DNA from 2 places in the Streptomyces sp. NPDC040589 genome. Region 2 is predicted to be linked to the other one. Evidence: riboswitches for the same ligand, from Rfam matches in the RefSeq annotation. Region 2 holds a riboswitch; the other holds the start of a gene.

Region 1 (6,898 bases), on a different contig from region 2:
GCACTCCTGGCTCGCGGGGCTCGGTATGCAGTGGTTCCCGATCGTCGGCTGGGCCGAGCGCGGCGGCGGCCTCGCGGACGGGCACGGCAACTCCGTACCCCGCTTCCACGTCACCTGGGGCACCGGTCCTGCCGTGGTCGAGCCCTTCGAGAAGAAGGTGCGCGCGGCCGTGGAGGACGGCAAGGTGACGTTCAGGTTCCGCCACCGGGTGGACGACCTGATCGTCACGAACGGCGCCGTCACCGGGGTACGCGGAAAGGTCCTGGAGCCCAGCAGCGCGGCACGCGGCAAGCCCAGCTCCCGCAAGGTCGTCGGCGACTTCGAACTGAGCGCCCCCGTCGTGATCGTCACCTCGGGCGGCATCGGCGCCAACCACGACCTCGTCCGGCAGAACTGGCCCGCGCGCCTCGGTACGCCCCCGAAGTCCATGATCACGGGTGTGCCCGCGCACGTGGACGGCCGGATGCTCGCGATCACCGAGAAGGCGGGCGGACGGATCGTCAACCCCGACCGCATGTGGCACTACACCGAGGGCCTGAAGAACTACGACCCGATCTGGCCCGACCACGGCATCCGCATCCTGCCCGGCCCGTCCTCCATGTGGTTCGACGCCACGGGCAAGCGCTTCTCCAGCCCCGACATCCCGGGCTACGACACACTCCACACCCTCAAGTCGATCACCGACACCGGATACGACTACTCCTGGTTCGTCACGACCCAGAAGATCATCGCCAAGGAGTTCGCGCTCTCCGGCTCGGAGCAGAACCCGGACCTCACCGAGAAGAACGTCTGGAAGCTGCTGTCGCGCATCTGGCAGACCCCCGAGCCGATCGAGCGGTTCAAGGAGAAGGGCGAGGACTTCGTCGTCGCCACGACCCTGCCCGAACTCGTCGCCGGCATGAACAAACTGACGGGGGACGACCTGATCGACCTGGCCGGTCTGCAGCGGCAGATCGAGGCCCGCGACCGCGAGATCGCCAACCCGTACACCAAGGACGCCCAGGTCATGGGCATCCGCAACGCCCTCGCCTACCCCGGCGACACCCTCAGCCGCACCGCCTCCGCCCACCGGATCCTGGACGCCGGCGCGGGCCCGCTGATCGCCGTACGCCTCAACATCCTCACCCGCAAGACCCTCGGCGGCCTGCAGACCGACCTCGCCGGCCGCGTCCTGAACGCCTCCGGCAAGCCGATCAACGGTCTGTACGCGGCCGGCGAGGTCGCAGGCTTCGGCGGAGGCGGCGTCCACGGCTACCGCTCCCTCGAAGGCACCTTCCTCGGCGGCTGCCTCTTCTCGGGCCGAGCGGCGGGCCGGGCGGCGGCGGCCGCGACCGCGAGCTGAACGGCTCGGCGGACCTGAGGCGGCGGCCGGGCGGCCGTACACGGCGCTCGCCTGCCGTCCGCCGTGCCTGAAGCGCCCGGCGGCACCAGGTCCGGCGAGCGGGCCGGCGCCGAAGCAACTGCCGCCGCAGGCTCCTACGGCCCCGGCCGGGGGCGAGCCCGTGTGCGGGCCCGCCCCCGGCCCCTTGCTTCAGGACGTCACACCGGCCGGTCCCTCACCGCCCCGGTGTCTGACCGAGTTCGGCCCGGACGGTCCGGGCCGCCGTGACCAGGTTCTCCAGGGAGGCGCGGGTTTCGGTCCAGCCGCGTGTCTTCAGGCCGCAGTCGGGGTTGACCCACAGCCGTTCGGCGGGGATGGCCTTCAGGCCGGTGCGCAGCAGGTCGGCCGCCTCCTCCGCACCGGGAACCCGCGGGGAGTGGATGTCGTAGACACCCGGCCCCGCCTCGCGCGGATAGCCGTGCGAGGCGAGCTCGTGGGCGACCTGCATATGAGAGCGGGCGGCCTCCAGGCTGATGACGTCCGCGTCGAGGTCGTCGATGGCCTGCACGATGTCGCCGAACTCGGCGTAGCACATGTGCGTGTGGATCTGCGTGTCCGGCCGCACGCCGCCCGTGCTGAGCCGGAAGGCCTCCGTGGCCCACCCCAGATACTCCGGCCGGTCGGCGGCACGCAGCGGCAGGGTCTCGCGCAGGGCGGGCTCGTCGACCTGGATGACCGACGTCCCGGCCGCCTCCAGGTCCCTCACCTCGTCGCGCAGGGCGAGGGCGACCTGCCGGGCCGTCTCGGCACGCGGCTGGTCGTCACGGACGAAGGACCAGGCGAGCATGGTGACCGGGCCGGTGAGCATGCCCTTGACCGGACGGTCCGTGAGGGACTGCGCGTACGTCGTCCAGCGCACGGTCATCGGCTCGGGCCGGGAGATGTCGCCGGCCAGGATCGGCGGACGGACGTAGCGGGTGCCGTAGGACTGGACCCAGCCGTGCTGCGTGGCGAGACAGCCGGTGAGCTGCTCCGCGAAGTACTGGACCATGTCGTTGCGTTCGGCCTCGCCGTGCACCAGTACATCCAGTCCGGCCTTCTCCTGGAAGGAGATCACCTCCTGGATCTCGGCCTTGATGCGCTCCTCGTAGCCGGCCGTGCCGATACGGCCCGCGCGCAGGTCCGCCCGGGCGGTACGTACCTCACCGGTCTGCGGGAAGGAGCCGATCGTGGTGGTCGGCAGCAGGGGCAGCCCGAGCCGGGCGCGCTGGGCGGCGGTCCGCTCGGCGTACGGCAGCGAGCGGCGGGCGTCCGCCTCGGACACCGCGGCCGTGCGGGCACGGACGGCCGGGTCACGGGTGATCGGGGAGTTCGCCCGGGAGAACAGGTCCGCCCGGTTCGCGGCGAGTTGCGCGCCGATCGTGTCCGTGCCCCGCGCGAGACCGCGCGCGAGGGTGACGATCTCGGCGGTCTTCTGCTGAGCGAAGGCGAGCCAGCGCAGGACCTGTGGCTCGATGTCCCGCTCCGCCCCCGTGTCCAGCGGCACGTGCAGGAGGGAGCAGGAGGCCGAGACGTCGACCCGGTCGGCGAGGCCCAGGAGCGTGCCGAGCCGGGAGAGCGAGGCCGCCAGGTCATTGATCCAGATGTTGCGGCCGTTGACGACACCGGCGACCAGCCGCTTGCCCGGCAGACCGCCGACCGCGGCCAGATCGTCCAGGTTGGCCGCCGCCGACTCCGTGAAGTCCACCGCGAGTCCCTCGACCGGCGCCTTCGCCAGCACCGGCAGGGCGTTCCCGAGCCGGTCGAAGTACGAGGCGACCAGCAGTTTCGACCGGTCGGTGAGGGCTCCGAGGTCGCGATAGGCGCGCTCGGCGGCGTTCAGCTCGGCCGGGGTCCGGTCCTGGACCAGGGCCGGCTCGTCCAGCTGGACCCACTCGGCGCCCGCCGCGCGCAGGTCGGCGAGGACCTCGGAGTACACGGGCAGCAGCCGGTCCAGGAGCGTGAGCGGCTCGAAGTCCGCGGGCACCCCCGGAGCGGGCTTGGCGAGGAGCAGATACGTGACGGGGCCGACGAGGACGGGGCGCGCGGTGTGGCCGAGCGCCAGCGCTTCGCGCAGCTCGGCGACCTGCTGGGACGAGTCGGCGGTGAACACCGTGTCCGGACCCAGCTCGGGCACCAGGTAGTGGTAGTTCGTGTCGAACCACTTGGTCATCTCCAGCGGCGCCACGTCCTGCGTGCCACGCGCCATGGCGAAGTAGCCGTCCAGGGCGTCCGCCTCGACGGCGTCCCGGTGGCGGCCGGGGATCGCGCCGACCATGACGGTGGTGTCCAGGACGTGGTCGTAGAGCGAGAAGTCGCCCGTCGGGACCTCGTCGATGCCGGCGTCGGCCAGCTGCCGCCAGTTCGAGGCACGCAGGTCGGCGGCGGTGGCCCGGAGGGCGTCGGCGGTGACGCGGCCCTTCCAGTAGCCCTCGATCGCCTTCTTCAGCTCCCGGTTCCGTCCCTGGCGGGGGTAGCCGTACACGGTGGCCCGTGCTGCCGCGGCTGCGGGCTTGGTGGTCACGGAGATCTCCTTCGCGAGACGAATCCCTGAGATCCCGGCGACGGGACGAGAGCGCGAAGGGGTGACGAACCGGACGGAGACGACCTCGCGCGACACAGCGCGGACGTCCGCCTGGTAGGTACGCCGACCCGCCCTCGAGGTCACCGGAATGTCCGCGCACGGATCGTCCGCGCGCGGGCAGTTGGCAGGTCTTCGGACTCGCGGGCACGTCTCACCGTGTGAGAACACCTACTGGCCGTCGCTTCCCGGGCCCCTCGTGGGCCCAGTGCGTATGACGGCGGTCGTTCCCGCTCACCGCTGCGGGGCAGTCCCGGATTCCCACCGGGTTCCCTCTTGCGACGCATCCCGCCTGGCGGACGGGGCGAACCAGCTGCACCGCCAGCCTATACACGGGAAGGCCGCGGAAGCGACCCTCAGCCGCCGCTCACCGGCCGCCCCGCCGCCAGCGCGGCCAGCTCGTCCGGGGTGCGCGGGCCGGGCGCCGAACCGGTCAACAGCCCTTGCGCGCGCAGAAGGTCCGCGGCGGCGGCACCCCACGGCAACCGCAGTCCCGCCTGCCGGAGGAGGTCGGTCCGGGCCAGTGCCGTCGGCGCCGGAGCGAGGTGCACACCGTCCGGGGTGAGGAGCGCCGCGTCGTCGGCCCAGCGCAGGGCGAGATCGACGTCGTGAGTGGCCATCACCACCGTGGTGCCGTTCGCACGCAGCCCGTCGAGCGTGGCCAGGAGCCGTTCCTGGCCGTCGGGGTCGAGTCCGGCCGTCGGCTCGTCGAGGACCAGGACACGCGGCCGCATGGCGACCGCGCCCGCGATGGCGGTCCGCTTGCGCTGCCCGTAGGAGAGCAGATGGGTGGGCCGGTCGGCCAGGGCGGTGATGTCCAGGGCGGCGAGCGCCTCCGCCACCCGCGCCCTTACCTCCGTATCGGACAGCCCGAGGTTCAGCGGCCCGAACGACACGTCCTGCTCGACGGACGCCGCGAACAGCTGGTCGTCCGGGTCCTGGACCACGAGCTGGACGGTCGTCCGCAGCCGGGTCAGGCCCTTGCGGTCGTACGTCACCGGCTGCCCGTCGACCGTCAACCGCCCCTCGTGCGGCCGCAGCCCGCCGCTGAGCAGCCGCATCAGCGTGGTCTTGCCGCTGCCGTTGCGGCCGAGCAGCGCGAGCGCGCGCCCCTCGCGGATCTCGAAGTCGAGGCCGCTGAGCACGGCCGGGCCGTCCTCGTAGGCGAAGGACGCGCCCCGCAGGGCGACGAGGGCGGGCTCGCTCATGTCAGCGGCCTTTCCAGTACGAAGGTGAGGACGGCCAGTGCCGCGAGGAGCGCACAACTGGCGACCGTGAAGCGGACGGAGACGCGGGCCTCGGGCACCAGGACCCGCAGGGTCCCGTCGTAGCCGCGCCCGGCGAGCCCGGCCTGGAGGCGGGCCGCCCGGTCGAAGGCCCGGACGAACGCGGTGGCGCCGAGTCCGCCCAGCGAACGCCAGGCGGCGGCCCGCGTGGTGTGCCCGAGCCGGGCGGCCTGCGCGTCGCGGATCCGGCGCACGGAGTCCAGCAGCAGAAAGCTCATGCGGTACGTCACGAGCGCGACATCGACGACCGGCGCCGGGACGCCGGCCCGGACCAGGCGCGGCAGCAGATCGGACATGGGTGTGGTGAAGGCGAACAGCAGCACCCCCAGGGAGGCCGCCGAGGTGCGCAGCAGCAACTCCCCGGCCCGCAGGGGCCCGTCGTCCGCGAGGGAGACGAAGCCCTCCGGCCCGCCGACCTGCACGAGCAGCGTGACCGCGCCGGTCACGCAGAAGCCCAGCGGCACGCGGTAGGCCCGCCACAGCCGGCGGCCGGGCACCCCGGCCGGCCCCAACAGCACGGACACGGCTGTCACGAGCACCAGGGCCGCGCCCGGCCAGGGCGGCAGCGAGATGGCCAGCACGGTGAGTCCCAGACCGAGCACGGCCTTGTCCACGGGATGGCGGCGGCGCCAGCGACTGCTGTGCGCCGCCGCGTCGATCGGCAGCACGGCTCAGGCCCTTTCGGCCGTGGACTCCTCGGCATCGCGCTCCCGCGCCTGCCGCTCACCCTGCCGCCGGCCCCGGCGCAGACCGAAGTAGTAGGCGAGGACACCGGCGCCGAGCGCGGCCTGGAGGGAGAACAGGGCCGACTCGATCTCACCGGACGGCGGTTCGTACAGCGGCGAGAACCAGGGCTTGTAGTCCGGCTCGATCTCGGTGATCGCCGTCTCCGCCTCACCGTCGGCGCCCGTGAACGGCTCCTCCTTGTGGTCGCCGAGGCCGAGCGCGAGCGGCAGTACGGCGAGCGCTACCACCGCGAGCAGCAGCAGGAGGTTGATCTTCGTGTTCTTCTTCATCGGGCCGCCGCCTCGGTCTCGGTCACGGACTGCTTCTTGGCGAGGAGTACGCCCAGCCGGGTCAGTTCGCCCTTGCTGGACTGCACCAGCAGCCGCATCACGAGCACCGTCAGCAGCCCCTCGCTGACCGCGAGCGGGATCTGGGTGACGGCGAAGATGGTGCCGAACTTTCCGAGCGCGCCCACGAATCCGCTGCCCGGGTCGGGGAAGGCGAGCGCCAGCTGCACGCTGGTGACGCAGTACGTGGACAGGTCGGCGAAGAACGCCCCGAAGAAGACCGCGACCATCAGCGGCACGTCGTACCGCCGCAGCAGTTTGTACACGGCGTATCCGGCCCAGGGCCCGACGATCGCCATGGAGAACACGTTGGCGCCGAGCGTGGTCAGACCGCCGTGTGCGAGCAGCAGCGCCTGGAAGAGCAGGGTGATGGTGCCCAGCACCGCCATGATGGGTGGCCGGAAGAGGATGGCTCCCAGGCCCGTTCCGGTGGGGTGGGAGCAACTGCCGGTGACCGACGGCAGTTTCAGAGCGGACAGGACGAACGTGAAGGCACCGGAGGCACCGAGGAGCAGGGTGCTCTCTGGGTGCTCGCGCACTTCACGGGTGAGCGACCGGACCCCGTGGACGACGAACGGCGCCGACGCGACGCCCCAGG
Region 2 (6,898 bases):
CGCGTTCGATTTCACGAACGGTTTCCACGACACCGCGAACGCGATGGCCACGACCATTTCCACGGGCGCCATGAGACCGAAGATCGCGGTGGCCATGTCCGCGGTGCTCAACCTGGTCGGCGCCTTCCTGTCCGTCGAAGTCGCGAACACGATCTCCAAGGGCCTCGTCGACGAGGCCGGAATCCGTCCCGAGGTCATCTTCGCCGCCCTGGTCGGAGCGATCCTCTGGAACCTGCTGACCTGGCTCGTCGGTCTGCCGTCCAGTTCGTCGCACGCCCTGATGGGCGGCCTGATCGGCGCCACGATCGCCTCGGCGGGCGTCGGCGCGGTGCACGGTGACGTCCTGGTCACCAAGGTGCTGATCCCGGCGATCGCCGCCCCGCTGGTCGCGGGCATCGCCGCGCTGCTCGCCACCCGGCTGACGTACTCCCTCGGCAAGAAGGCCGACGGCGAGGCTTCCAAGAAGGGCTACCGGGCCGGCCAGATCGCCTCCGCGGGCCTGGTCTCGCTGGCCCACGGCACCAACGACGCCCAGAAGACGATGGGTGTCATCACCCTCGCCCTGGTCGCAGGCGGCGCCGTCGCCCCCGACTCCGACCCGCCCATGTGGGTCATCCTCTCGGCGGGTATCGCCATCGCGCTCGGCACCTACCTCGGCGGCTGGCGCATCATCCGCACCATGGGCAAGGGCCTGACCGACCTCCAGCCGCAGCAGGGCTTCGCCGCCCAGACCAGCGCGGCGACGGTCATCCTGGCCTCCTCGCACCTCGGCTTCTCCCTCTCCACCACCCACTCCGTGTCCGGCGCGGTGATGGGCGCGGGACTCGGCCGCAAGGGCGGCGTGGTCCGCTGGTCGACGGCGACCCGGATGTTCGTCGCCTGGGGTCTGACGCTGCCGGCGGCGGCCCTGGTGGGCGCGCTCGCCGAGTACGTGACCGGCTTCGGGAGTTGGGGCACGGCGGTCGTGGCGGTCTTCCTGGTCGCCTCCAGCGCGGTGATCTGGAAGCTGTCGCGCCGTGAGGTCGTCGACCACACGAACGTCAACGAGGTCGACGAGGAGCCGGCGGGTGTCGTGACCACCGCGATCGCCGCGGTGACGCCGCCTCCGGCGGGCCCGTCCGAGGAACTGGCCGCCACGATCCCGGCCCAGGCCCAGGCCGAACGGAAGCCCTCCACCACGACCACCCCGGTCTGATCCCGCCCACCCGGTGACAAGGAAGAATCTCTGAGATGAAGATCGACTGGGCGACCCTCGGCTCCGTCTTCGGCGTCAGCCTCGTGGCCACCGTGACCCTCGTCGGCCTGTTCACCCTCGGCATCACGGGCCTGTCGCGCCGCGAGCGGGCGGTGGCGGCGGGCGGGTCCGCGGGGCTTGCGGTGACGGGTGCGTACGCGTGCTTCGCGGCGTGTGCGGCGGCTGTCGGGTACGGGATCTATCTGATCGTGGCCTGACCACGACCACCACGATCGTCTGTCGCCGGGCGGCACGGGGCTTCGGTCCCGGGCCGCCCGGTTGCCTTGTGCGGGGCAGCTGTTGGCACCCCCCCGCGAGGCAGGCGGTGTGGGCTTGTCCACACTCTCCCCTCGCAGGTCAACAGCAAGTTGACGGCTGTTCGCGGCCGTGGTGGACTGCCGGGGCCAATGCGGCGGCAGGAGAGGAAGCCGGTGGAAGTCCGGCGCGGTCCCGCCACTGTCACCGGGGTAGCACTCACCGGGAGCCAGGAACTCTCACCGCCGGTCTCGTCGAACCAGGGCGTGGACACCCTGAGTGAGGACATATCGCCATGTTCGGCTGCCGATCGAGGGCCAGTACCCCACCGTTGTCCGCCCCCGTGGCCGGCTGAGCCCATGGGTGCCGGTCGCGTCCACGCGTACGGTGCCGCCGCCGGTCTGATCGGTGATCTGCTGCTCGGCGATCCTCGCCGGGGGCATCCGGTCGCCGTGTTCGGGCGGGCCGCGGGTGTGGTGGAGCGGGTGTTGTGGCGGGACCACCGCGGGTGGGGCGCGCTGCACACCGTGGTGTGTGCGGGCGGGGCCGTCGCGCTCGGGGCCGTCGCCGCGCGTGCCGTGCGTACGTCCACTGTCGCGTCGGTCGGGCTGACCGGGGTCGCCACCTGGGCCGTCGTCGGCGGGACTTCGCTCGCCCGGGAGGCACAGGCCATCGGGCGCGCCCTGGAGGCCGGGGACGTCGAAGCGGCCCGTGCGCGGTTGCCGCATCTGTGCGGACGGGATCCGCAGGCCCTGGACGCCGACGGGATCGCCCGGGCCGTCGTCGAGTCCGTCGCGGAGAACACCTCCGACGCCGTCGTGGGGGCGCTCGTGTGGGGGGCCGTCGGCGGTGTGCCGGGGCTCGTCGGGTTCCGGGCCGTCAACACCCTCGACGCCATGGTCGGGCACAAGTCGGCCCGGTACCGGCGCTACGGGTGGGCCTCCGCGCGGCTGGACGATGTCGTGGGGTGGCCAGGAGCCCGGCTGACCGCCGTGCTCGCGGCCGTGGCCGGGGGCGACCCCCGGGGAGCCGTGACGGCCTGGCGTTCCGACGCCGCCAAGCATCCGAGTCCCAACGCCGGGCCCGTGGAGGCCTCGTTCGCGGGGGCGCTCGGGGTGCGGCTCGGCGGAACCCTGTCCTACGGCGGACGCGTCGAGCACCGTCCCGTCCTCAACGGCGCGGGGCGCGGCGTCGGCACCGGGGACATCGAACGGGCCGTACGGCTGTCCAGGCGCGTCGGCTGGCTCGCGCTCGGCGTCTGTGTCGCCGCGCGCCACATCGTGAAGGGGCGTACGTCATGACGGGCGGGGGGCTTCTCGTCGCCGGTACCACCTCCGACGCCGGCAAGAGCGTCGTGACCGCCGGGATCTGCCGGTGGCTGGTGCGGCAGGGGGTCAAGGTCGCGCCCTTCAAGGCGCAGAACATGTCCCTGAATTCGTTCGTGACACGGGAGGGCGCCGAGATCGGGCGGGCGCAGGCCATGCAGGCGCAGGCGTGCCGTGTGGAGCCGACCGCGCTGATGAATCCCGTGCTGCTCAAGCCCGGCGGCGAGCAGAGCAGTCAGGTCGTGCTGCTGGGCAAGCCGGTCGGCGAGCTCAGTGCGCGCGGGTACCACGGGGGGCGGCAGCAGAGGCTGCTCGGGACGGTGCTGGACTGCCTGGAGCGGCTGCGGGGCACGTATGACGCGGTGATCTGCGAGGGGGCCGGTTCGCCGGCCGAGATCAATCTGCGGCGGACGGACATCGTCAACATGGGGATCGCCCGTAACGCCGGGCTCCCCGTGCTCGTCGTCGGCGACATCGACCGGGGCGGGGTCTTCGCCTCGTTCTTCGGGACCGTCGCCCTGCTGTCCCGTGAGGACCAGGACTGTGTCGCCGGGTTCCTCGTGAACAAGTTCCGCGGGGACGTCTCCCTGCTGGAGCCGGGGCTCGACATGCTCCACGGCCTCACCGGGCGGCGCACGTACGGCGTTCTGCCCTTCCGGCACGGGCTCGGGATCGACGAGGAGGACGGGCTGCGCGTCTCCCTGCGAGGGACGGTCCGGGAGTCCGTCGTCGCCCCGCCCGTCGGCGAGGACGTGCTGCGCGTCGCCGTCTGCGCGGTCCCGCTCATGTCCAACTTCACGGATGTCGACGCGTTGGCCGCCGAGCCCGGTGTCGTCGTGCGGTTCGTGGACCGGCCGGAGGAACTGGCGGACGCCGACCTCGTCATCGTGCCGGGGACCCGGGGGACCGTCCGTGCCCTGGAGTGGCTCCGGGAGCGCGGGCTGGCCGACGCGCTGGTGCGCAGGGCCGCCGAGCAGCGGCCCGTCCTCGGCATCTGCGGCGGCTTCCAGATCCTCGGCGAGCACATCGAGGACGACGTCGAGAGCCGCAGGGGCCGGGTCGACGGGCTCGGGATCCTGCCCGTGCGGGTGCGGTTCGCCCGCGAGAAGACCCTCACCCGGCCGGCGGGCGAGGCCCTCGGGGAGCACGTCGAGGGCTACGAGATCCACCACGGGGTCGCCGATGTCACCGGCGGCGCCCCCTTCCTGGACGGCTGCCGGGTCGGCCAGACCTGGGGCACGCACTGGCACGGCTCGCTGGAGTCGGACGGATTCCGGCGTGCCTTCCTGCGGGAGGTGGCGGCCGCCGCCGGCCGCCGCTTCGTACCGGCGCCGGACACCTCGTTCGCCGCGCTGCGCGAGGAGCAGCTCGACCGGCTCGGCGACCTGATCGAACAGCACGCGGACACGGACGCGCTGTGGCGGCTCATCGAGTCCGGCGCGCCGCCGGGGCTGCCCTTCGTCCCGCCGGGAGCGCCCGCATGAGGGCCGTGGCGGTGATGTGGACCGCCGGCACGGCGACCGCGGGCCACCTGAGACGCTGGACCGGCTGCCCGATCCATCCGCGATTCGAAGGCGACTTGGAGGACGACGAAAAGTGACCACCCCCTTTCCGTTCACGGCCGTGGTCGGCCAGGACGATCTGCGGCTCGCGCTGCTGCTGAACGCCGTGTCACCGGCGGTCGGCGGTGTGCTGGTGCGCGGCGAGAAGGGCACGGCCAAGTCGACGGCCGTGCGGGCGCTGTCGGCGCTCATGCCGGAGGTGGACGTCGTCTCCGAGTGCCGCTTCTCCTGCGACCCCGGCTCGCCCGACCCCGGCTGCCCTGACGGGCCGCACGAGCCGGGGGGCTTCGCCTCCCGGCCGGCCCGCATGGTCGAGCTGCCCGTCGGCGCCTCCGAGGACCGGCTGGTCGGCGCGCTGGACATCGAACGGGCCCTGTCGGAGGGCGTGAAGGCCTTCGAGCCCGGCCTGCTCGCCGACGCGCACCGCGGCATCCTCTACGTCGACGAGGTCAACCTCCTCCACGACCACCTGGTCGACCTGCTGCTGGACGCGGCCGCGATGGGCGCCTCGTACGTGGAGCGTGAGGGCGTCTCCGTACGGCACGCCGCCCGCTTCTTGCTCGTCGGCACCATGAACCCCGAAGAGGGCGAGCTGCGGCCGCAGTTGCTCGACCGGTTCGGGCTGACCGTCGAGGTCGCGGCCTCGCGCGAGCCCGAGCAGCGCGTCGAGGTCGTACGACGGCGGCTGGCCTACGACGACGACCCGGCCGGGTTCGCCGCCCGCTGGGCCGACGAGGAGGCCGACGTACGGGCCCGGATCGTGGCCGCGAAGAAGCTGCTGCCGTCGGTGCGGCTGGGCGACGACGCGCTGCGGCAGATCGCGGCGACCTGTGCGGCCTTCGAGGTGGACGGCATGCGCGCCGACATCGTGATGGCCCGGACCGCTACGGCGCTCGCGGCCTGGGCCGGGCGTACGGACGTGCTCGCCGAGGACGTACGGCAGGCCGCGCTGCTCGCGCTGCCGCACCGCCGGCGCCGCAACCCCTTCGACGCGCCGGGTCTTGACGAGGACAAGCTGGACGAGACCCTGGAGGAGTTCTCCGGGGACGACGACCCGGACCCGGACCTCGACCCGGACCCGGACTCGGGGCCGGACGGGCCCGGCGGGGGCGGTGGACAGCCGGCGCCCGACGACGGGCCTCAGGGCGGTGACCAGGAGCCCCGGCCGGAGGGCGAGCAGGAGGGACAGCCGCAGCCGCAGCCGTCGGGAGCCGGCGAACAGTCGGCCGCACGCGCTTCCGAACCCTTCCGGACCAAGGTGCTGAGCGTGCCCGGACTCGGCGAGGGTGCCGCCGGGCGGCGTTCGCGGGCCCGGACCGAACACGGCCGGACCACCGGCGCCCGGCGGCCGAAGGGCTCCCTCACCAAGCTGCACCTGGCGGCGACCGTGCAGGCCGCGGCCCCGCACCAGCGGGCGCGCGGGCGGTCCGGGCCGGGACTCGTGGTGCGCCGCGACGACCTGCGGCAGGCCACCCGCGAGGGCCGCGAGGGCAATCTCGTGCTGTTCGTCGTGGACGCCTCCGGGTCGATGGCGGCGCGGCAGCGGATGAGCGCCGTGAAGGGGGCCGTGCTGTCGCTGCTGCTGGACGCGTACCAGCGGCGGGACAAGGTGGGCCTGGTGACCTTCCGGGGGTCGGGCGCGGAGGTCGCGCTGCCGCCGACCTCGTCCGTGGACGCGGCGGCGGCCCGGCTGGAGTCGCTGCCGACCGGCGGCCGTACGCCGCTGTCGGCCGGGCTGCTGCGCGCGCACGACGTGCTGCGGGTGGAGCGGCTGCGCGATCCCGCGCGGCGGCCGCTGGTCGTGGTGGTGACGGACGGGCGGGCCACCGGGGGCCCGGAGCCGGTCGCCCTGGCCGGGCGCGCGGCGCGGCTGTTCGCGGCCGAGGGCGTCGCGTCCGTCGTCGTGGACTGCGAGTCGGGTCCGGTGCGGCTGGGGCTCGCCGGGCAGCTCGCGGGCGAGCTGGGCGGCACCGCCGTGACGCTGGACGAGCTGCGGGCCGACTCGATCGCCGGGCTGGTCAAGGATGTGCAGGGTACTTCGAGGAGGGCCGCGTAATGCCGCAGGGACAGCCGAGTGTCGTTCCGGACGACGGACTGACGACCCGACAGCGCCGGAACCGGCCGCTCGTCTTCGTGCACACGGGCGTCGGCAAGGGCAAGTCCACCGCCGCCTTCGGGCTCGCGCTGCGGGCCTGGAACCAGGGGTGGCCGATCGGGGTGTTCCAGTTCGTCAAGTCGGCGAAGTGGAAGGTCGGCGAGGAGAACGCGCTGCGCGTGCTCGGGGCGTCCGGTGAGGGCGGGTCCGTCGACTGGCACAAGATGGGCGAGGGCTGGTCGTGGGTGCAGCGCGACGGGCAGATGGACAACGAGGAGAAGGCCCGGGAGGGCTGGGAGCAGGTCAAGCGGGACCTGGCGGCCGAGACGTACAAGCTGTATGTGCTGGACGAGTTCGCCTACCCGCTGCACTGGGGCTGGATCGACACCGACGAGGTCGTGGAGGTGCTGCGGAACCGGCCCGGGAC

Evidence for each region. Region 2 has a riboswitch for cobalamin ahead of ACZ58V_RS26290 (cobalamin biosynthesis protein). Riboswitches for the same ligand answer to the same signal wherever they lie in the genome.
Region 1: it holds a riboswitch for cobalamin, as region 2 does, so the genes downstream of both, metE (5-methyltetrahydropteroyltriglutamate--homocysteine S-methyltransferase) here and ACZ58V_RS26290 (cobalamin biosynthesis protein) in region 2, are expected to answer to the same signal.

The regions. Positions count from the first base shown of each region.
Region 1 covers NZ_JBVIWP010000002.1:176,622-183,519, reverse strand. Annotated here, with positions in the region: gene ACZ58V_RS07825 (FAD-binding dehydrogenase) at 1-1,342, shown strand, start outside; gene metE (5-methyltetrahydropteroyltriglutamate--homocysteine S-methyltransferase) at 1,557-3,884, opposite strand; cobalamin riboswitch at 4,051-4,270, opposite strand; gene ACZ58V_RS07815 (energy-coupling factor ABC transporter ATP-binding protein) at 4,298-5,149, opposite strand; gene cbiQ (cobalt ECF transporter T component CbiQ) at 5,146-5,895, opposite strand; gene ACZ58V_RS07805 (energy-coupling factor ABC transporter substrate-binding protein) at 5,899-6,243, opposite strand; gene ACZ58V_RS07800 (energy-coupling factor ABC transporter permease) at 6,240-6,898, opposite strand, start outside.
Region 2 covers NZ_JBVIWP010000006.1:81,191-88,088, forward strand. Annotated here, with positions in the region: gene ACZ58V_RS26280 (inorganic phosphate transporter) at 1-1,195, shown strand, start outside; gene ACZ58V_RS26285 (hypothetical protein) at 1,231-1,452, shown strand; cobalamin riboswitch at 1,609-1,747, shown strand; gene ACZ58V_RS26290 (cobalamin biosynthesis protein) at 1,849-2,790, shown strand; gene ACZ58V_RS26295 (cobyric acid synthase) at 2,787-4,298, shown strand; gene ACZ58V_RS26300 (putative cobaltochelatase) at 4,411-6,432, shown strand; gene cobO (cob(I)yrinic acid a,c-diamide adenosyltransferase) at 6,432-6,898, shown strand, end outside.